4 regions of the Paraliobacillus sp. X-1268 genome follow, and region 3 is predicted to be linked to each of the others. Evidence: riboswitches for the same ligand, from Rfam matches in the RefSeq annotation. Region 3 holds a riboswitch; each other region holds the start of a gene.
What was found. Region 3 has a riboswitch for thiamine pyrophosphate ahead of thiW (energy coupling factor transporter S component ThiW). Riboswitches for the same ligand answer to the same signal wherever they lie in the genome.
Positions count from the first base shown of each region.

Region 1: another riboswitch for thiamine pyrophosphate. It lies ahead of thiT (energy-coupled thiamine transporter ThiT); the one in region 3 lies ahead of thiW (energy coupling factor transporter S component ThiW).
Region 2: another riboswitch for thiamine pyrophosphate. It lies ahead of tenA (thiaminase II); the one in region 3 lies ahead of thiW (energy coupling factor transporter S component ThiW).
Region 4: another riboswitch for thiamine pyrophosphate. It lies ahead of D2K62_RS14395 (ABC transporter substrate-binding protein); the one in region 3 lies ahead of thiW (energy coupling factor transporter S component ThiW).

Region 1 is NZ_QJSK01000025.1:1,024-6,404, reverse strand. It holds gene gltB (glutamate synthase large subunit) at 1-261, opposite strand, end outside; gene D2K62_RS16820 (YkvI family membrane protein) at 450-1,523, shown strand; gene D2K62_RS16815 (TerC family protein) at 1,635-2,324, shown strand; gene thiT (energy-coupled thiamine transporter ThiT) at 2,365-2,928, opposite strand; TPP riboswitch at 2,993-3,093, opposite strand; gene D2K62_RS16805 (SET domain-containing protein) at 3,284-3,679, shown strand; gene D2K62_RS16800 (DUF3889 domain-containing protein) at 3,733-4,371, opposite strand; gene D2K62_RS16795 (flavin-containing monooxygenase) at 4,510-5,381, opposite strand, start outside.
Region 2 is NZ_QJSK01000001.1:252,286-257,666, forward strand. It holds gene D2K62_RS01395 (spore coat protein) at 1-570, opposite strand, end outside; gene D2K62_RS01400 (DUF3231 family protein) at 715-1,227, shown strand; gene tenA (thiaminase II) at 1,406-2,080, opposite strand; TPP riboswitch at 2,167-2,275, opposite strand; gene cydC (thiol reductant ABC exporter subunit CydC) at 2,331-4,049, opposite strand; gene cydD (thiol reductant ABC exporter subunit CydD) at 4,046-5,381, opposite strand, start outside.
Region 3 is NZ_QJSK01000002.1:268,003-273,383, reverse strand. It holds gene D2K62_RS05865 (HAD family hydrolase) at 1-695, opposite strand, end outside; gene D2K62_RS05860 (ring-cleaving dioxygenase) at 822-1,793, opposite strand; TPP riboswitch at 1,968-2,081, shown strand; gene thiW (energy coupling factor transporter S component ThiW) at 2,167-2,664, shown strand; gene D2K62_RS05850 (NUDIX hydrolase) at 2,718-3,188, opposite strand; gene D2K62_RS05845 (aldo/keto reductase) at 3,529-4,368, opposite strand; gene helD (RNA polymerase recycling motor HelD) at 4,514-5,381, opposite strand, start outside.
Region 4 is NZ_QJSK01000016.1:4,104-9,484, reverse strand. It holds gene D2K62_RS14410 (cation-transporting P-type ATPase) at 1-752, shown strand, start outside; gene D2K62_RS14405 (thermonuclease family protein) at 814-1,500, opposite strand; gene D2K62_RS14400 (DsbA family oxidoreductase) at 1,591-2,313, opposite strand; TPP riboswitch at 2,498-2,609, shown strand; gene D2K62_RS14395 (ABC transporter substrate-binding protein) at 2,706-3,686, shown strand; gene D2K62_RS14390 (thiamine-binding protein) at 3,705-3,995, shown strand; gene D2K62_RS14385 (ABC transporter permease) at 4,043-4,807, shown strand; gene D2K62_RS14380 (ABC transporter ATP-binding protein) at 4,804-5,381, shown strand, end outside.

The DNA of each region.
Region 1 (5,381 bases), on a different contig from region 3:
TAACTCGATATCTAAATCCTCACATTTATCACGAAAAAAAGCATCTGGAATTTGTGTGAGAATGCCGGCACCGTCACCGGTACTGATATCTGCTGATTGTCCCCCGCGGTGTTCTAGATTACAAAGTATCGTAACTGCATGTTGAACAATATCATGCGTTTTCCTACCGTCTATGTTGGCAATCATTCCAATACCACATGCATCGTGTTCATTTTCTGGGTGATATAATCCTTGAGGAGTAGGATAACCGTACTGTTTCATGACAACATCCCTTCTTAATAACAAATGTAATTTAATCTTGAGTATTCATAGTTTTTGCATTTTTTGCATAATCATGCATGATAATAAATTCATCTTTAATTCGAGCCATCAATTGCCTTCTATTTTGATGTGTAAAACAACATATTTTGTAAAGCCTATGTACTGATTAGCATTTGGAGGGAATTGAAATGAACAATGAATCATCTACACAGATTAATGTATTTAAAGTGGCGGCAACTTACATTGGAACCGTTGTCGGGGCTGGTTTTGCTTCCGGGCAAGAAGTCCTCCAGTTTTTTAGTGCATATGGAATAAATGGCCTATTTGGACTTACCTTTGCAACGCTCTTGTTTTTCTTTTTCGGCTATACGATTTTAGTAATTGGTAAAGCATTAAATGTTAGCTCTTATGTAGAGGTAGTGCGATTTACTAACGGAAAAATTATTGGTACGATCATCGATATTATTATTACAGTCTTTCTATTCGGTGCTTTAGCAGCCATGATAGCTGGAGCCGGTGCAATCTTTGATCAACAATTTCAGTTAGCCTCCTTATGGGGGACGATCTTAATGGCAATTATTTCACTACTAACTGTTATAACTGGAATGAAAGGTGTTATTAATGCCATCAGTTATGTTGTTCCAGTATTATTAGTTTCTGTTCTTTTTATCGCTATCTATAGTATCTCAATAAATCCAATTACAGCTGCAGATTTACAAGTATCGAAGTCCATTGAAGGCGCTGCACCAAATTGGTTCATTTCTGCTCTTAATTACGCTTCTTATAATCTTGTGATTGCCGTTGCAGTATTAGCACCAATGGGGGCGAAAGCTAAAAATAAAAAAAACCTACTATGGGGGGCTTTATTAGGTGGATTAGGTTTAGGGATAGGGATCATTGCTATTTTTTTCAGTATTTTAACGAATTTAGATAGTGTTTCAAATGTGGAAGTGCCCATGATTCTTATAGCTTCTAAAATTGCTCCATTTATTCAACTAATTTTTGCTATTGTATTATTTGCTGAAGTATATACCACTGCGGTCGGAAATTTATATGGATTTGTTTCAAGAATGAACTTTATCGCTGCACGCTTTCGAATTTGGGTGATTGCAGGCACAACACTAGCAGCTTTTTTATTCAGTCAAATTGGCTTTTCTGCTATGGTTAAATACTTATATCCTACTGTTGGTTATGGAGGTTTTCTATTTTTTGCGGGGTTAATTTATGTATGGATATTTAAAAGAGAACAATTAAAAGAATAAATACTTTAAAAAACTTCTACTTTTTTTGGTTTACTATTTCAAGTTTCTTCATAGAATTGGTTATGGACAACTTAGCTTATCCATCTTAAATTTCTGTAGGAGGAACAAAAAGTGGACTTTTTCCCATTACTATTCTCAATAACACCTGTTGCGACGATTGCATTATTAAAAATTATTGCAATTGACATTGTTCTTTCCGGTGATAATGCTGTTGTGATTGCAATGGCCACCAAGTCTTTACCAAAAAGACATCAAAATAGAGCAATACTTTTAGGCACGATTGGCGCTGTTCTGCTCCGAATATTTTTTGCAGTTATTATCATTTATTTAATGCAAATTCCTTTTGTAAATGTAATTGGTGGTTTATTACTTCTTTGGATAGCGTATAATTTACTTGTTGAAAAAGAAGAGGAAGCTACCATTACCTCACATACTGGTTTATTAAAAGCTGTTTCGACAATCATTGTTGCAGATGCGGTAATGAGTCTGGATAATGTTGTTGCTATTACAGGTGCGGCGCATGGGGATATTCGTATGATTATCATTGGCGTGATGGTTAGCATTCCTATTATGATATTCGGATCGAAACTAATCGTAAAAGTATTAGAAAAATATCGTTGGATAGCTTATATTGGTGCTGGTATTCTTGCGTGGACAGCCGGGGAAATGATTTTGACGGATCAAAAATTAATAGACTTACTTGATCTCTCTAATGGCTTATTTAACTATTTAATTGTTGGCTTCCTAACGCTAACTATTTTACTGCTTGGTTATATTAAAAGCGCAGCAGACAGCTATTAGTTTTAACTCCCCATTTATAAAACGGGGAGTTAAAACTAGTTTATTTTCGCTCAATTAATCTCGGAGTAGTTCCGATCAAAAGCACCAATAAGATCGCGCATAAAACAAAGGCACCCAACATGGTAATCCCGTTTGTAATCAATGAAAACAACACCACGTTCATATCATCAGGCGCGTATTCTCCCCAAAAAATAAATCCAGCAACAAAGTGCCAAAAGTAACGTGCAACAGAACCAACAAGTGTCGCGGTAATAACCCAAAATAACACTTTTTTCTTTTTCCCCATCTTCAGGTTCGATTGAATGACTTTATAAAATAGACCTGCAAAACCAATAAAAGCAAAGGCAATAAAATATTCAATAAATGCCTGAAGTGGAGTTAGAATATAGGCATCACCCAAGATAACTTGTAAAATACCCCAGATAAAGCCAGAAATTAAACTAACCCTAATCCCCCATCGAAACGCTAAAATTAAAATTGGAACCATAGCAAAAGAAATTGAAATCGATGGAGAAAGCCGAATCGACGGAAGTAAATCAAAAACAAACGCCAATGATGCAAAAAAGGACGCCTCAATCAACATAACCAAACTTAATTTTTTCATAAAAAAAACTCCCCTTTTTTAAACAAAAAACCTCAAGGGAGAACAGATATGTAAACGTAAATCTACATATCACGATCCACATTCCTGCGCTAGCATTAACTAACAGGTTCGAAGGGTTAGAACAACGTGTTCACTCTCAGCTTTTTAGCTCCCCTTGTGGTTTTGCTTATTTGATTTTCGAGTTCATCATATCATAAGATAATGAACTTGTCATACAAAATTTAGGGTTTTTTTTAAAAGGCGATAAATTTTGTAACTTTTATAAATTTCAAGTACAACCAGTTGCGTTCGCTATAAGCAACTGTCAAAATAGAGTACACATGAATAAAATAAAACGAAATCGCAGGTGACCTACATGATTGAGATAAAGACATCTACATTAAGCGACGGGGAATTCAATCGAGGCGTATTCGCTACACGCGACATAAAAAAAGGAGAAACAGTACATATTGCACCTGTTATTCCTTATCCAAACAAGGAGCACGAACACATAGAACAAACAGTACTGGATGATTACGTATTTGAATATGGTAAAAATCATACCGCGGTTGTTTTAGGATATGGCATGTTGTTTAATCATTCCTATACTCCAAATACCGATTACGATATAAACTTTCCAGATCATACCTTTGTATTTTTTGCTCACACAGATATAAAAGCTGGTGAAGAATTGCTAATTAACTATAATGGTGATGTTAATAACAATGACCCCTTATGGTTCAACATGAATTTTGATGAATTGAATAAATGATTAAAAAATTGAAAGCTCAATCCGCATTATACGTGGATTGGGCTTTTTCAATCTTATATTTCTTTAATATCAAAGGATTCAACACGATTAGTGTTTGAATTATAAATTACCGTGCCTTGGATTTTAACTCTTTCTTGAGGTGATTGTAAAATATAGTGATAGATTTCCTTTGTTTGATTTGGTGCTGGATTTGTTTTCTTAACAAAATTATATTCTGTTATATTATAATTCGGATAAGCTACCTCAGTAACTTCCAATAAATATTTTCCCCATTCTGCTTCCTCTACTTCTGGTGAAGATTCAAATTCAATATTTATTACCCCAACCGCTGGATCTGCACCTAATGCTTCAAATGCCTTTCGGTGTAGGTTAATTTTATCAGCTGGGAATCCAGGTACTTTATCAACAATTGTCACAATAACTTCTCTTAAAGTTTGGGAGAAAAGCTCACGTATCTTTAACGTTTGCCCACATTGATAAGGCGAATTCACACCTACAGCTGCTGTCATATATTCATTATGAGACCAAGGCATACCACATTGCGTAACACGTCCTCCTTCTGTCCATGTTGCTTGGCCTCTTGTGAATGGTTGCCGCCCCCAGTAATTTAATTGTTGTGGATATGGATGTAAATATGGAGACTCTCTATAAAACTGATTTAACGATTGATATTGATTATAATATGGATACATCATTTACCTCCTAGTTTTAGACTAGGATAGTTTATGTTTTATACAGGCGTATTTGTGATTAATTCAGAGACATTCAGTATATTCTCGTAATCAAAAAAAAGCCCCATCCACCTTTCATCTGGATAGGACCTAAAGATATTAATGAGATTGATTACTTGTTTCCAGCCATTCTCCTACAAATTCTTCTTCATCATAGTCAAAGAAATTCTTCATAATGTCTTCGCGATCATCAAGAAAAAGTTGATTAGAAATTTCTTCTACTAGATTAGGTATACCAAAACGCATCCCTGAAAGTGCGGAAGCTGAGATCCCACAACTTATTAATGCGGAATAATTAAAAGCAAATAATCCATGTAAACGTTTCTTCCCTTTTTCATCTCGGCTTATAAAGGCAAAGCCAGGGCTTAGGTATGGATGCGCGTCTAACACAGGATTTGCGACTTCATCTGGTGCATCATAAAAATCGCCCCAGCGGGCAATATGGTTTTCTACAAGTTTCAACTCTGGTCGTAAAGCTGGATCGGTTAAAAGACCGGTACTTATAATAAGAAAATCAAAATAGTATTCACCCTGAGGCGTTTTAACTAATGCACCTTCATCCTTCTGCTCTACACTTAACCACGGTGCACCTAAGTGTAGATTAAAACCTGGCCAGGATGTTGCACGACTAAATGTATCATTTGTTGGTGGTTGATTATGCTTAAAGAAATGAGAGATAGCAGCATATTTATCTGCATCAGACAAGGCTGGGAAACGTTCAATTAATCCAGAAGCCTCCATTTGTCGAATTGGATTTATACGTGGCATCTTTTTTCGACGGACAAATACATGTGCTTGATCAACACCTTCTGTTAATGCAAAATTAGCATTATCAAAAGCAGATGCTCCACCACCTAAGACAGCAACCTTCTTGCCTCTTAGTTTTTTAAAATCAATTGGTTTCGATGTGTGTGCATAAAGATGACTCGGCAAATTATCTGAAATCATTGGCGGAACATACCACTGGCCAC
Region 2 (5,381 bases), on a different contig from region 3:
TTGAATTTTCTGTTGATCTTCAGGCACTATCTGGTACATCGCGCCGATTTTTGTAGTCATAGCTTGATCAGCTGGTTCTAATGGATAATATCCCTTACTAACCATGTATTGCCATGCTTCATATGCATGTGAACAACTCATCATAAAGGCTGTTTGTAAAAAAGAACGAATTTCTGGATTAGCACTTTCCATTGCAGACCAGGCATATTCACGGCCAGCTCTTTTTAACGTTAATAAATAGTTCGTTGCCATCTCTCTATCATTCATATCTGTAACAGTCACTCTAGGTTGTACAGGTGGATAGGCATTCATATTTGACTGTGTATAATCGGATAGTATTTTACCATCTTCTTTAAATAATGGCAGTTCTGTTGTTGCACCTTCTACCTTGTTTAAAAATTCCACTTTCATATTATAATCTCTTACATGAAACGGGAAATGACGCTCTAATAATTGTTTGAGTTCCTGATCTTGAACATGATCTAACATGTACGCCATAGAAGTCACAGAGTTCACACAACTCATTGTTAATTCATTTAAATCTTGTAATTCGTGTGCAGCTAATTTCATTTTTTCTCCTCCTTTTCGGCTATAGTTTTGCTCAAAAAGTCTTATCTATACCAATTTTAAATTATTATTTACAATGTTTCTGGAATAAGTTTTGCCTTGATGAAAAGACTATCTATGTAAGACTTAACAAAGGAGTGTTTAGAAATGGGTGTACTATCAGGTAATCCAAAGAAACAACCACTTCATTATGGTGAAGTTTTTAGCATGTGGTCCTTTCTAACAGCTGCTAAAGGTAACTATGCGGCGTATCAAACATTTATTAACCATACAGGTGATAAAGAATTAAAAAATTTATTAGAAGATTTAAACCGAGGAATGAAACAGGAAATGGAAAGTGTGGAAGAGATTCTTAAAGTTAATGGAATAGCTTTGCCTCCTTCTCCTCCAGAACGTTCCCTCGCAGACATTGAAGATATTCCATCTGGTGCGAAGTTCAGTGATCAAGAAATTAGTGCTGTAGTTTCTGCAAACATTGCAGCAGGTTTAATCGCTTGTAGTACAATAATTGGACAGTCACTTCGCGAAGATATTGCCATGCTTTTTGGCCAGTTCCATATGAATAAAGCGCAAGCTGGAGCAAAAGCACTTCGATTAAATAAAGACAAAGGATGGATTATACTCCCTCCAATGCAAGCAAAGATTCCAAATAAAGAGTAGTAAAAAAAGCACTAGATTATTTCTAGTGCTTTTTTCTTGCTACTTTGTAATTCGAATTGGGTTTAACACACAAGGAGGAGGGAAAGCAGATCACCTTAAGTCTTAATTTCTAACACTTCCGCCGAATCACAGATCGTTTCCGTCGGATTAACACCTACTCCATTCGAGTCAAGCAGGATTATCCCATCTCTTCTAATGGCCATTTTTCTAATTTATAAGCCATATCCCAAAATAAATATTCATATTGACTGCTAAGTAAGAAGTGTTCTTTCATACGTTCTCGATCAGAGGCTGTTACAGTTTCAGCTAGTTGATCAAGTCTATCAATTTGTTCCTCTACTAATGCTCTGAACCAATCCGATCCGTATGCTTTAATCCATTCTTGATAAATTTGTTCATCTGGTGTTTTATTTTTTAACTGTTCTCCAACTTCATAATAAACCCAGTAGCAAGGTAATATTGCGGCAATCACATCACCTAGATGACCATGATAAGCAGCTCGATACATATGTGAACTATAAGCGTAAGAGGTAGGAGCAGGTTTAAATGCTCTTTGTTCTGCTTCAGTAATAGATAATAGCTTAGAAAAAGTACGATGTAATTCTAATTCTGCTTGATAAGTTCCTTGTGCATGTGCCGCCATACTACTGGTTGTTTCTAAATCTTCCGCCTTTGCAGCACCTATTGCCTGGACACGAGCAAATTGTGCTAAATAATAAGAGTCCTGCATGACATAATAGCGAAAGTTCTCTAAAGGTAATGTGCCATTACCAATCCCCTTAACAAAAGGATGATTAAAACTAGCTTGCCAAACTGGATCTGCCTCTTTCCGAATGTATTGTGAAAATTTCATCTCAACTTCCTCCCTATCTGCATAAAAAAACCACCTTCCTTGATTAAAAGAAAGTGGTGGCATGATAAAGTAAAAGAACCAAAGGACTTTATTCCCATCCACTTCCCTCCGCTAGTTTAAACTAGATCAGGTTCTAAGAGTCTTGAAGTAACACTTCAATCTCAGTCTTTTATAAAGACTCCTCTAGTGGTTTTTCTTGCTATTTTATTCTGTCTATAGAATAACATCTAGGAAGAAGATGTCAATACTCTTAAAGTAAACTTTCTTCCAGTGTCTTCATTTGATAAAAATAACCATTCTTTTTCATTAAATTCGTATAAGATCCCGATTCAATAATCTCACCATGATCCATGACTATAATTTGATCCATCTTTTCTAATCCTTTTAAACGGTGACTAACTAACAATAATGTATCTGTTTGTGCTTGTTCAAAAAGTTGTTTATATATTTTTTCTTCTGTTTTAGCATCAAGTGATGACGTTGGCTCATCTAAAATCCAAATATGACCGTTTTTCAAGATTGCTCTAGCAATTGCTAGACGTTGTTTTTCACCGCCAGAAAGATTCTCACCGTTTTCTAATACATGGTCATCGAGTGAAAAGTTTTCAAGTTGCACATTCATTAATGCTTCATGCAATACAATGTCATCTAAATCAGAATCTGCGATTAATAAGTTTTCACGGATTGTTCCATAAAAGAAATGATTTTCTTGTAGCACGACTTTTGACTGTTCCCACAATGCATTTCCTGAAACAGTTGAAATATCGTGGTGATCCCAATAAATTTTACCTGCTTGTACTTGCTGTAGTTTCAAAACTAACTGTAGTAAGGTTGATTTTCCTGAACCACTTGCTCCAACAATCGCTGTTTTCGAACCTGCAGGAATCTCTAAACTAAGTGATGGAATGGTTGTGCGCCAATCCCCCCTATACGTGAAGGTAATATTTTCAAATCCAATCATTGGTGGTTTATTAGTGATTTGTTCAACGTTAGTTTCGACTTCGCTAACTTGAATATCTGGATCCTCCACTACCTCATACAAACGGCTGGATGCATCGCGACTTTCTTGCATATAAATTGGGAAAACAGCCATTGGAGCAGCAGGTTCAAAAACGGTTAGTGAGATCATAACAAGCATAGCTAAAAATATCCCTTCTAACCTACCATCTACAACCAAATAAGCTCCGACTGCAAGTACGAACCAGCTTACGATAAAGGTTATAAAACCATTAAACGATTGACTATAGACTTTATTAATATTTTCACGTTTTTGTTTTTCAATATAACTTTCTGATTGCGTAGTTATTTGTTCTTGTTTTTTTTCTAATTGTTGAAATATCTTTAAATCTCGAAAACCATACATCAATTCAGTAATTTCCGTTGAAAGATCTCCACGTTCTTGTCTGACTTTACCATTAATTCTTACTTGTCGTAACGAAAAAAAAGCTGGGATAACAAATACCGTTAGTAAGAAACCAACTAATAAAATAAGCGCGATTTCAATGGAATAAAAGCTACTAAATAAGATTGTTGTTACAAAAACGAGTAATAACACAATTGGTGGATAAAAAACACGTAAAAAGAAATTCTGTAAACTCTCCACATCTCCTACTACTCGACCAAGTATGTCTCCACTTCTATACTTATGAAAAATTTGTGGAACAAGAGGTTCTAACTTTTCAAAAAAAGTAACACGTAAATTACTTAAGATAGTAAAAGTTGCCCTGTGAGAATAAATACGTTCGCCATATTTTGAACTAGCTTTAATAAACCCAAGTAATTTAACTGTAGAAGTAAGCATAATTAATGCATAGAATGGAGGCATTAAAGCTGCTTTGGAAATAAGATAGCCACTAGCAGCAAATAGTCCAACGCTACTAATACCAGCAATAAAACCAAATAAAATAGCAAACAAAATATCCCTTTTCTCAATCAACATAAGTTTTATGACTTTAAAAAGAGCGCTCATGCTTCTTCTCCCCCCTGTTGAATCGTCACCATATCTTTATAAGCAGGTAAAGTAGCTAGCAATGTTTCGTGTGTTCCTATCGCTAGTAATTGTCCTTTTTCCATAAATAGAATTTGATCTGCTTTTTTAATCGTGTGTAATCGATGTGCTACCGTGATAACAGTTGCCGTTTTGGACAATTGTTCGATAGATTGTTGTAAGATTTTTTCTGTAGCTAGATCAAGTCCACGTGTTGGTTCATCGAGTAAGACAACTTTTGGCTTTTTTAAAAATGCACGTGCAATAGATACACGTTGTTTTTCCCCGCTAGATAATCCTCGACCAGCTTCTCCAATGGGTGTATCGTATTGTTTCTCCAATGATTCAATCAATGGCGCAATTCCTGCTAACTGCGCAGCTTTTCGTATATCCTGTTCATCAACTGGTAAGTTTGTTCCCATTTCGATATTCTCGCCGATTGTACCTGAAAAGATATATGGTTGCTGTGAAATATAAGAAAGCTTCCCAAGCCATGATGACTCCGAAAATTCAACAAGCGGTTGATTATCAAGTTTGATTGCACCATGTTCAGGAGTGATCATACCAGCCAACAAATGTAATAACGTAGATTTACCCGCACCACTTGCTCCTACAATTGCTATCTTCTGTTTCGGGTGAAAAGTCGCTGTGATAGCCTGCAAGTTAAAATTACTATCTGGATAACTAAAGTCTACCTGTTCCAACGTAATCATTGGAGGTCCGCCTTCTTTACTTAATTGCTTTTCTCCCCATTGTATCGCACCGTCTTCTTCATCGAATTCTTCTAATACTTTTTTAGCGGCGCCCAAACTACTTCTACCATTATGAAAAGTCGTACCAAGTTCTTTCAACGACGTAAAAAATTCAGGTACAAGCACAAGTATGACAAATGCAGTGAAAAACGAAATACTTTCATATATTATTAACTGGATAGCTAATTCCAAAGCAACAATACCAATACTTAGCATCGAAATGACTTCAAGCATAAAAGATTGAGTGAAAGCAACTTTTAAAATCTCCATTGTCGTATCTCGAAAGCCTAAACTACTCTTTTCAATTTTATCTTTCTGCTGTTTTGTTCGGTTAAATAGTTTTAATGTAACAAGACCTTGTAATGTATCTAAAAAAGTGCCAGAAAAAGAAGCTAATTTATCTAGCTTTTCTTCTGACTTTTTTTGTGTTTGTAAGCCAATTACAATCATAAAAATTGGAATAAACGGTGCTGTAACAAGCAATATAATTCCTGAATTAACATGTTGAGTGAAAATTACGATCATGGCAAGTAACGGTACAAAAGTACTCTGCATTACTTGA
Region 3 (5,381 bases):
ACTAAAATTTCCTTTGCAGTAATATCTAGATGATCTAGTATGAGTTGAATACTCGTTCCTTTGTTAACATTCGCAACCATAATTTCTACATTATGTTCTGAAGAAGAGGAAGTAGTAAAATCAGTTTTTTCTTTTAGTTTATCTAATACGTCTATCCACTTGTTAATATGCACCTTACTTTTACTAAAACAATAAAATTTGGAGAAAGCTTGTTCATCGATAGAATCAACCCATTTAATCTGACCATCCATTGACTCTTTTCTTGATAGCCACTCGTTAATACCAACACTTTCTGGTTGAGGATCTTCCATTTCTTTATCCAAAATCGATTTGTCCTCTTTTAATACCAACCGCTCTCCAACTGCAGGAAATAATTCATAATACACATGATTCTCGCGTGCTTTTTCAATTATTTCTGTTACTAATTCAAAAGATAACGTATGCTCTTTAATTTTCTCATCACCTAAGTATACTGTCATCCCATTTGAGCTAATGATTCCATCAACTGTAAATCCTTCTGGAACGATCGGGAAGATTTCTTCACGTGAACGACCTGTTGCAATAAAAACCGGAATTCCTTTTGCTCGTAATTTATCAATGACTACTTTTGTATTTTGACTAACTTTATTATGATGGTCTAATATAGTTCCATCCATGTCTAAGAAAATTGCTTTTGGCTCGGCATGTTTGTTCATTTATTTTCCCCCTGAAATTTGTTTCGTATAATTTCTCTTAGGCTAGTATAGCATTTTGACCTTAATCTCTCCTAATTAAAAAGGAAAAGGATAACGTTTTTAATCGTCATCCCTTTCCTTCTTTAACTAATTAATTGTATCTAAAGGTTTTAAACGCGCTTCAATTGACTCTCTTTTTTCTTCCAAGAATGGTGGCAATGCAACACGCTCACCTAAATGCTCTATGTCCTCATCTGTTTCAAAGCCTGGTCCATCTGTGGCTAATTCATAAAGAATACCATTTGGTTCTCTAAAATAGAGCGATTGGAAATAATAGCGATCTACCAATCCAGAATTCGGCATACGTGCTTCCTGAATAACTTTGTGCCAGGCGGCAAGTTCTTTCTCGTCCTCAACACGAAAGGCAACATGATGCACACTACCTCGACCAGGTCTTTCACGTGATAAATCAGTGCGCGTCTCAATATGGACTTCTGCACCTGTTCCACCTTCACCTGTTTCATAGACCTCTATATCAGGTTGACCGTCGACATAGGCTTGATAACTCCCTTTATATCGAAAGTTCAGTATTTCAGTTAACACACGTGTAGTAGGCCCTAGCTCAGGTACAGTTAATTTAACTGGCCCCAAACCAGTAATTCCAAATTCTTTTGGTACGGGACTTTTATCCCAAGGGACGCCAGGTGCGACTCCTTTATTACCTTCATCAGAAACCAAGACTAACCTTTGTCCTTCATGGTCTTGGAAAAATAATACTTTACGTCCAAATTGCTCAACAATCGGCTGAAATGCCACGGCTTTTTCTTTGAAACGCTCTTCCCAATAAACTAACGCTCTATCAGTAGGAACGCGTAAGGACGTTAGCGAAATACTATTATTACCCTCATACGTGTGCCCAGCACGTATAATTTCAAAAAAAGTTAAGTCTGTTCCTGGGTGTCCAACCTCATCTGCATAAAACAAATGATACATACTTGTGTCATCTTGATTAACAGACTTTTTAACAAGTCTCATTCCTAGTACATTGGTATAAAAATCATAATTTCTTTTAGCAATTGCTGTAATTGCGGAAACATGGTGAATCCCTTTTAATTCCATCTATTTCACTCCTTAACATCATCTTTCTAAAATTATCGATAGGTTACTATTTGAATATATTACGATTATATACACTATTTATCTCGAATTCAAGATAAACGATTTTAATTATTTTTACTTATTTACCTTTATAATACATTTCACTTATGCTATTCTTTAACTAATAACTTCATAATTCACTACTAGGGGTGCCTATCTGGATAGGCTGAGAGAAAAGTAATCAAGCTTTTTAACCCTTTTGGACCTGATCTAGTTCGTACTAGCGGAGGGAAGTAGCCGAATCGATTACATTCGATGATACTGTCAGGTCCTTTTTTGAGGAGCTGGCTTTTTGTTTTGCAATATATATTTTTTTTAAAAGGAGGAAAACAGTATGAATAGAACAAAATTATTAACCACGATGGCACTGTTTGTAGCAATTGGAACCTTGGGGGCACAACTATTTGGCTTCCCTACTGGAATTGCCAAAGCTTATCCCGTGCAACATGCCGTCAATGTTATGGCAGCAGTCACACTAGGACCCATTCCGGCTGTCATTATTGCTTTTGTGATTGGTTTAATACGAAATTTATTAGGTTTAGGTACGTTATTAGCCTTTCCAGGTGGAATGATTGGAGCGTTATTGGCTGGTTATTTCTATCATTGGACTAACAAAAAAGTGTTTGCAGCTACTGGTGAAATGATTGGTACTGGCATAATTGGATCATTACTATCTGTTCCTATTGCTAACATTTTATTAGGACAATCTGCGGGAGCATTAGCATTTGTACCAGGTTTTATCGTTAGTAGTTGTACAGGAGCAATACTTGGGGTATTTGTTTTATCCAGATTAAAAGGACACACACTCGTACCAAATAATGTGCAATCTTAGTTTTCACTAAATAGTGTTAAAGGGTTTCCTTAGCCAGCAGAAACCCTTTAACACTAATCTCTAACTATTGGTTTGGTTGCAGTTGATTGTAAATCACGAATTACCTTCATTTGACTTAGAAACATATTCTCAGGTAAATTATCTAATGAGAAAAATGCCGTGTCTAATGTTTCTTCGTTTTGTTTGATCAATTCTCCTGTGAAGTCTTCGCAAGTAAACCAATGCTGTACAAGCGAAACTTGGTCACCATTAGCTAATGTTTTTTGATTACCTTCTCCAGAGTAAACAGAAAATAACTCAAGTGCCCCTATCTTTAAACCCGTCTCTTCAAAAACCTCTCTTCTTGCAGTTTCCTTTACTGATTCACCTAATTCCATATAACCACCAGGGAACCCCCATGTTTGATTATCAGCACGTAAATGGAGCAAAACACGCTTTTGATCATCAAAGATAATTGCACCACAAACCACCATAATAATTGGCTGATTTCCTACCATTGATCGAACATAACTAATATAATCCATCGTAACCACTCCTTTCGAACATTTCTTTGATTTAACTTTCAACAAAAAACAACGATAAACTTTGACGTATCAGAATTTACTGACCCGCTTCTCAAGCGAAACGTGCTCCCTTTCCACAGGCACGGATAGCGAAGTGTATTTCCAGAGCGATATGTCACGTCGCATTTTCCTTCAAATTCATCAGATGAAACAATGATGCTTACGAAAGAGGCACAACGTCGACTACAACTTTGGATTTCGAGACTTCTCAAGTTTACTATGACTTAAATGCCTGTTTCACTCTATGAAAATTGTGTTTAAAAGATACAAAAAAATGGCGCTTTGTAGAGCGCCACTTTTTTTATACTTTGTTAAACGTATCTGGATCTGGTCCCACACGTTCATCTTTATTCAAACCGTTAATAGTATTCATATCAGCTTGTGATAATTCAAAATCAAACACATCTGCATTTGCAACAATTCGGTGTTCTTTTACTGATTTCGGAATTGTAATTACTTCACTTTGAAGATCCCAACGAATAATGACTTGTGCAGTTGTCTTTTCATACTTATCAGCGATCTTCTTAAGTGTAGGGTCATCTAATAGTTCTCCTTGTTTTAATGGAGACCATGCTTCAATTTGAATACTGTGCTTCTTGCAATAATCACGTAATGATTTCTGATCTAAATGAGGGTGAAATTCTACTTGATTAACCATTGGCACTACTTCAGCATCTTTAATTAACTCATCTAAATGATGTTCTTTAAAGTTACTAACACCGATAGCCCGAATTTTACCTTGTTTATATAATTTCTCCATTGCTCTCCATGAATCCTTGAACTTACCTTCTGCAGGGACTGGCCAATGGATTAAATATAAATCTAAATAATCCAATCCTAGTTTCTGTAAACTTGATTCAAAAGCATTTAATGTAGATTCATAACCTTGATCACCATTCCACAACTTTGAAGTAATAAATAATTCTTCACGAGGTACGCCTGATTTTGCTAGCGCCTTCCCCACTCCTTCTTCATTTTTATATGCAGCAGCAGTGTCAATACTTTTATACCCGTGTTCTAAGGCAGATGTAACAGAATGAATTACCTCATCACCATCTTCTACTTGAAATACGCCCAATCCTAGCCATGGCATTTTCACACCATTATGTAGAGTTGTTGTTGCTTGTAAATTTTTAAGCATACTGTATTCCTCCTTATAACTATCTATCTTATGCATTATCTCACAATTTTGTAGTAATGTGAAAAAATTTGATCATATAACTACGCTTTCATTAGCGTCCTATTAAGAAAAGGGGCATCCCTATATCAAACGGAATGCCTTTTTTCTACTTGTTTTTTTCAATTGAATGAATCTTATAATGTATAAAGCGATCTTTCGGAACTTGTTGAACAAATTCGCTAACCTCACCAAGTGATAACACAAATAATTCATGCATCGCTCTTGTACACGCTGTATATAAGAGATTTCTTTCTAATTCGTTCTGATAACGTGCTTTTGAAGCATTATAAATAATAACAGCATCAAATTCTATGCCTTTTGCTAAATAGGCCGGTATCACTAATATACCTTTTTGAAATGTATGCGTACTTTGATCCATTAATAACACATCAAAATGTTGTTTTAATGTCTGGTATACTCTTTCACTTTCTTGCATGGTTTTACATATGATCGCAATCGTTTGATGCCCTTTTGATTGATACGTATTAATAGCTTCACTTAACTTATCTGAAGCGATTGCTATATTATCAACTTCCATTAAAACAGGAAGTTTACCATCTCGATTAAAAGCTTCAATTTGGTCTCCTTGAGGCATCCAAGCTTTCGTAAATTCAACAATTGGCTTCGTTGAACGATAACTTCTTGTTAGCGTTATTTTCTCATGTTTTTCTTCTGTTGGGTCTGTTAAAACGTTATGCTCTTCTAATGCATGGACATAAATCGCTTGATTAATATCACCGAGTAATGTCATCCGGCTAATAGGGAATATCTCTCTTAAATAAGCAAACTGAAACGGTGAATAGTCTTGCGCTTCATCGATAAATACATGTTGAATAGACCGATTTGCTTGAAAACCTTTTAACCTATTTTGAAAATATAAATATGGCGTTGCATCTTCCCATGATAAAAAGTTAGAACGTAAATTTTCATATGTGACTGCACAAATAGCGTGCCAGTTTTCTGGGAGGACTACT
Region 4 (5,381 bases), on a different contig from region 3:
TAGCGATGGGAATTAAAGGAACAGAAGTCGCAAAAGATGCCTCGAATATGATTCTGACAGATGATAACTTCAAGACAATTGTCGATGCAATAGAAGAAGGTCGTCGCGTTTATGATAATGTGAAAAAGACGATATTATTCCTGTTACCTACTAGTGCAGCAGAAGGATTTATCGTTATGGCAAGTATTTTGCTGGGAATTTCCATGTTGTTAAGTCCTGTTCAACTATTGTGGATTAATATGGTTTCGGCCATCACTATATCTTTTGCATTCGTTTATGAACCTGCTGAAAAAGATGTGATGATTCGTAAGCCAAGAGAAAAGGGAACACAATTGTTAAGCAAGTACTATGTATTTCGAATCTTTTATGTGGCAGCACTTGTAGCTGGTGGTGGTTTGATTGCTAATGCAATAATGGTAGATAATGGTTATGCACATGCAGTAGCTAATACAGTGACATTAAATATTGTTGTATTTGGTAAAATGTTTTACTTATTTAATGTTAGAAACGAACATGGATTTGCGCTAAACAAAAGCTTTTTCACGAATAAAATTGCATTTATTGTTTGTGCGATTTTAATTCTACTTCAGCTTGCGATTACGTATTTACCATTTATGCAAACTATTTTTGCCACAGCAGCACTAGATATTGGACTCTGGTTAATTCCGATTGGAGTCGGATTAAGTGTATTTATAATAGTAGAAATAGAGAAGTATTTGAAACGAACATTTTTTAATGGCAATAAAGCCTAAGAGTTTTCATGAAAAAGCACTGTATCTCCATTGAAGATACAGTGTTTTACTATTTTTTATGTCATTCACAACCAATACCATCGCCATCTCGGTCTAAATGTGTACCATAACCAGGATCTCCTTCTGAAATAGGACTAGCATTTGCTTCAGCTACTGCCGTACAATTTTGATAGTAAACATCTGAGCTTGTTTCATCTATATCGACTGTTGTAAAACCATCTTCAGTTACATAACCATCCTCACTCCAGATGTTAAGATCAGCTGCTTTTGCTTTAGTTTCGGCTTCCTTTAGTTGGTCGGAATGTGTGTAAGGCGGATCATATTCATAGGCGTAACGTGCGAATCCCTCTTCCAACAACATTTCATTAAAAAGTTCACCGTCTATCCATATATATGCTAACAGTCGGTCATACTTATCTCGCTTTGGACCATCATATTCGAGCTGAATTTGAGTGCCTTCTGTCAATTTTTCTTTAGCAAACTTACTCGCTTGTTCTCCGTAGGGTTGGACTGGCAGGTTAGGATGTTTTGTCTCAGGTGTATCAACTAGTAAAAGTCGAACACTTTCCTCTTCACCATCCAAGATAATATGGACCGTATCGCCGTCGACAACACGATCCACAGTTGCGGAAGGAAGATCCGAATCTGTTTGTGTTTCCCTGTTTAGATCAGTTTGAAGACCACAGCCAGTTAATAAGGTTAATATGATTAGTAATAAGCCTAGTTTTTTCTGTAATAAAGTTGCCATTATTCTATGATGTCCTCCTTGTTTTTAGCAACATTCATTTTAGCATAGATAAAAAAAGAAGGCTTCCGATTTTTCGGAAACCTTCACGTATTATTTTTCTTCGGGAATGCCACATGAATCATCAGTACAAAATTCTGTTTTAGAAGTTGAAAGATCCGTAAATTTTGGCTTTGGATTTTCTTCTTCCCAAACTGTATTTAAGGCATCTTTAAATGTTTCTACTGGTTGAGCACCAGAAATTGCATATTTATCGTTAATTACAAAAAACGGTACACCAGTCACACCGTATTGTTGTGCCAATGATTCGTCAGCTCGTACGTCATTAGCAAAAGCTGTTTCATCTTGAAGAACTTCTATTGCTTTTGTTTTCTCTAGCCCAGCATCTTCTGCAATCTTAACTAATGCATCTGTTTCACTTAGATTAACAGAATCGGTAAAATAACCATACAATAGTTTCTCTGTCAAGATTGCTTCTTTACCAATACTTTTGGCATATTTTGCTAAGCGATGCGCGTTAAACGTATTAGTCGGTTTCATTGTTTCGAAATGGAATGTCAAACCAACACTTTCAGCTTGCTGACCAAGTCCAGCGTTTGTCTCTTTCGCTTGTTCGATTGGCATCCCATACTTATCAGCAATTGCTTCATGAATGCTCTTACCTGCATATACTGCTGCATTTGGATCTAATTCAAAGCTTTTAAATTCTATTTCAACACTATCTTTTTGCGGGAATTGTTCGAGCGCTTGTTCTAGGCGACGTTTCCCAATATAGCAAAACGGACAAACAAAATCAGACCATACATCTATTTTCATTAGAACACCTCAGTTATTTAATTAATCTTTGCATGTTTATTCTGCCATAATAAGTAGAAAAGATGAAATCATTTGCTTATGTATAGACTGAATAGTAAAGAAAAATGACTAATGATGATGAAATAGTACTTGAATATTAGTCGAATCTATGGCAAAGTTGGTAGTGTAATTAATTAAATAGCACGTTTCAATGTAGGGGGACCAGTTTGGCTGGTTGAGATCGTATCCGTTATAGATACTGACCCTTGGAACCTGATCTGGCTGAGACCAGCGTAGGGAACATATATGAACACGAATAGAAGTGACTATATATGCGCCCAGGCTAATGCCTAAGCGTATTTTTTTTCGTGAAAAAGGATATGTTCCTCCACAAATAAAAGGGGGATTTTAAGATGAAGAAAGTATTATTTTTATTGGTTACACTTGGATTTATTATTACAGGGTGTGCAAATGACGAACAAGCTAGTCAAGAATTGGAGAAAGTAACGATGGTGCTAGACTGGACACCAAATACAAATCATACCGGGCTTTATGTTGCGCAAGCTGAAGGTTTTTTTGAAGAAGAAGGCTTAGATGTAGAAATTACATTGCCAAGTGAATCTGGTGCAGATCAAGTTGTAGCAGCGGAAAAAGCTGATTTTGGAATTAGTGCACAGGAAACAATTACAGAGGCTCGGACACAAGATATACCGATTGTATCTATTGCAGCAGTTATTCAGCATAATACTTCAGGATTTGCTTCTCCAGTAGATAAAGAAATTACATCACCTGCAGATTATGCCGGTAAAACGTATGGTGGTTGGGGAGCACCAGTTGAGGCAGCAGTAATTGACTCACTAATGAAACAAGAAGACGCTAGTGTGGAAGATGTGAACATAATCAATATGGGAAATACTGATTTCTTCACGGCGGTAGAACGTGATATTGATTTTGCTTGGATATATTATGGGTGGACAGGTGTTGAGGCTGAGCTTCGTGGTGTTGATCTAAACATGCAGTATCTAACCGATTACTCAGAGAAATTAGATTACTACACACCAGTCATTACAACGAATGAAATGATGATCGATGAGAATCCAGAAACAGTTGAAAAGTTCTTAGCGGCTGTAGCAAAAGGGTATAATTATGCAATAGATAATCCAGAAGAAGCGGCAGATATTTTAATTGAAGCTGTACCTGATTTAGACCCAGAACTTGTGAAGGCTAGTCAAGCATGGTTATCACCAAAATATCAGGATGACGCAGCTAAATGGGGTGTCCAAGATGTTGAAGTGTGGGAAAATTACGCAGATTGGATGTACGAAAATGATTTATTAGAGACAGAACTTAATGCGAATGATGCATTTACGAATGAATTTTTACCTGAAGATTAAAAGGGAGGCTCTCGAAAAATGGCTAATGCACTTGTAAGTATTCAAATTATCCCAAAAACAAAAAATGGCGAAGATGTCATTCCATATGTTGACGCAGCAATCGCAGTAATCGAAGCATCTGGTGTGAGGTACCAAGTTAATCCACTCGAAACGACAATGGAAGGTGAATTAACGGAGCTATTTCAAATTATAGAAAAAATGAATGTAGAAATGGCTGCCCGTGGTTGTCCGAGTATTATTTCGCAAGTGAAAGTCTATTATAAGCCTGATGGTGCATCAATGGACGTATTAACAGAGAAGTATCGTTAAGTAAAAGGGAGGGATGGCGGTGCCAGTTTTGACATCGCCTTTCTAATATGAAAAAAATTACAACAAAAACGATCAGTCCAATTATCGTCATTGCTGTTCTTATCGTATTATGGGAAACGATTAGTCACCTTTTTGATATCCCAGCATGGCTATTACCGGCACCAACTGTAATTGTTCAAGAAGGAATCGCTGGTTGGAGTGGCTATCAGCATCACCTTATCTCTACAACGAAATTATCAGTAATTGGATTTGCCATTGGCGTATCAGTGGGACTTATGGTGGCGATTAGTTTGCATATATTACCAACCTTTAAAAAGGCCTTTTATCCGTTATTGATTTTATCGCAAAACATTCCGATTATCGTACTTGCACCACTGCTCGTTATTTGGTTTGGATTTGGGGTAATGCCTAAACTTATTGTCATTACACTCGTTTGTTTCTTTCCAATCGCGGTTTCGACATTAGATGGTTTTCGCCAAACAAGTCACGAATTGTTGCATTACATGCAGATGGCCGGTGCATCCAAACGGCAGATCTTCACGAAACTAGAATTACCACATGCGCTACCATCAGTTTTTTCGGGCTTAAAAATCGCTGCAACCTATAGTGTAATGGGCGCAGTTATTTCCGAATGGCTTGGAGCAAATCAGGGAATTGGCGTCTATATGACATTAGCTCAGTCCTCTTTTCGAACGGATCGTGTTTTTGTTGCTATTTTCTTTATTATGCTCTTATGCATGCTCTTCTTTGGAATTATTGTTGGCTTAGAAAAGATATTTATTAAAGGACGTGTGAAGGAGGAAAACAATTGAGCGAACTTGTCGTTAAACAAATCGGAAAGTCATTTGTAGATCAAGAAGTGCTAGCTGATCTATCTTTTTCAGTCAAAGATGGTGAATTCGTTTCTTTACTAGGTCCGTCTGGAAGTGGAAAAAGCACACTATTTCATTTGATAGGTGGCATGTACACACCTGACACTGGTGACTTTTACCTTGATGGAAATAAGATTACTGGTAAACGCGGAGCAATCAGTTATACACCACAAAGTCCGTCGCTATTTCCATGGCGAACGATTTTAGAAAATGTTGTTTTAGGTGCAGAGATTCAAGGTAAACCTGATTATCAAAAAGCACGATCTATGTTAGCTAAAGCTGGACTGTCTGGTTATGAAGATACATATCCATATGCGTTATCAGGAGGGATGCGTCAACGCGTTGCTTTCGTTCGTGCATTGTTAAGTCCACAAGATTTCATTTGTTTAGACGAGCCGTTTTCCGCTTTAGATGAATTCACCCGATTGGAAATGCAGAAATGGCTATTAAAAATTTGGGAAGAGAATCGTCAATCAATTCTTTTTGTTACCCATAACATTGAAGAAGCACTTTA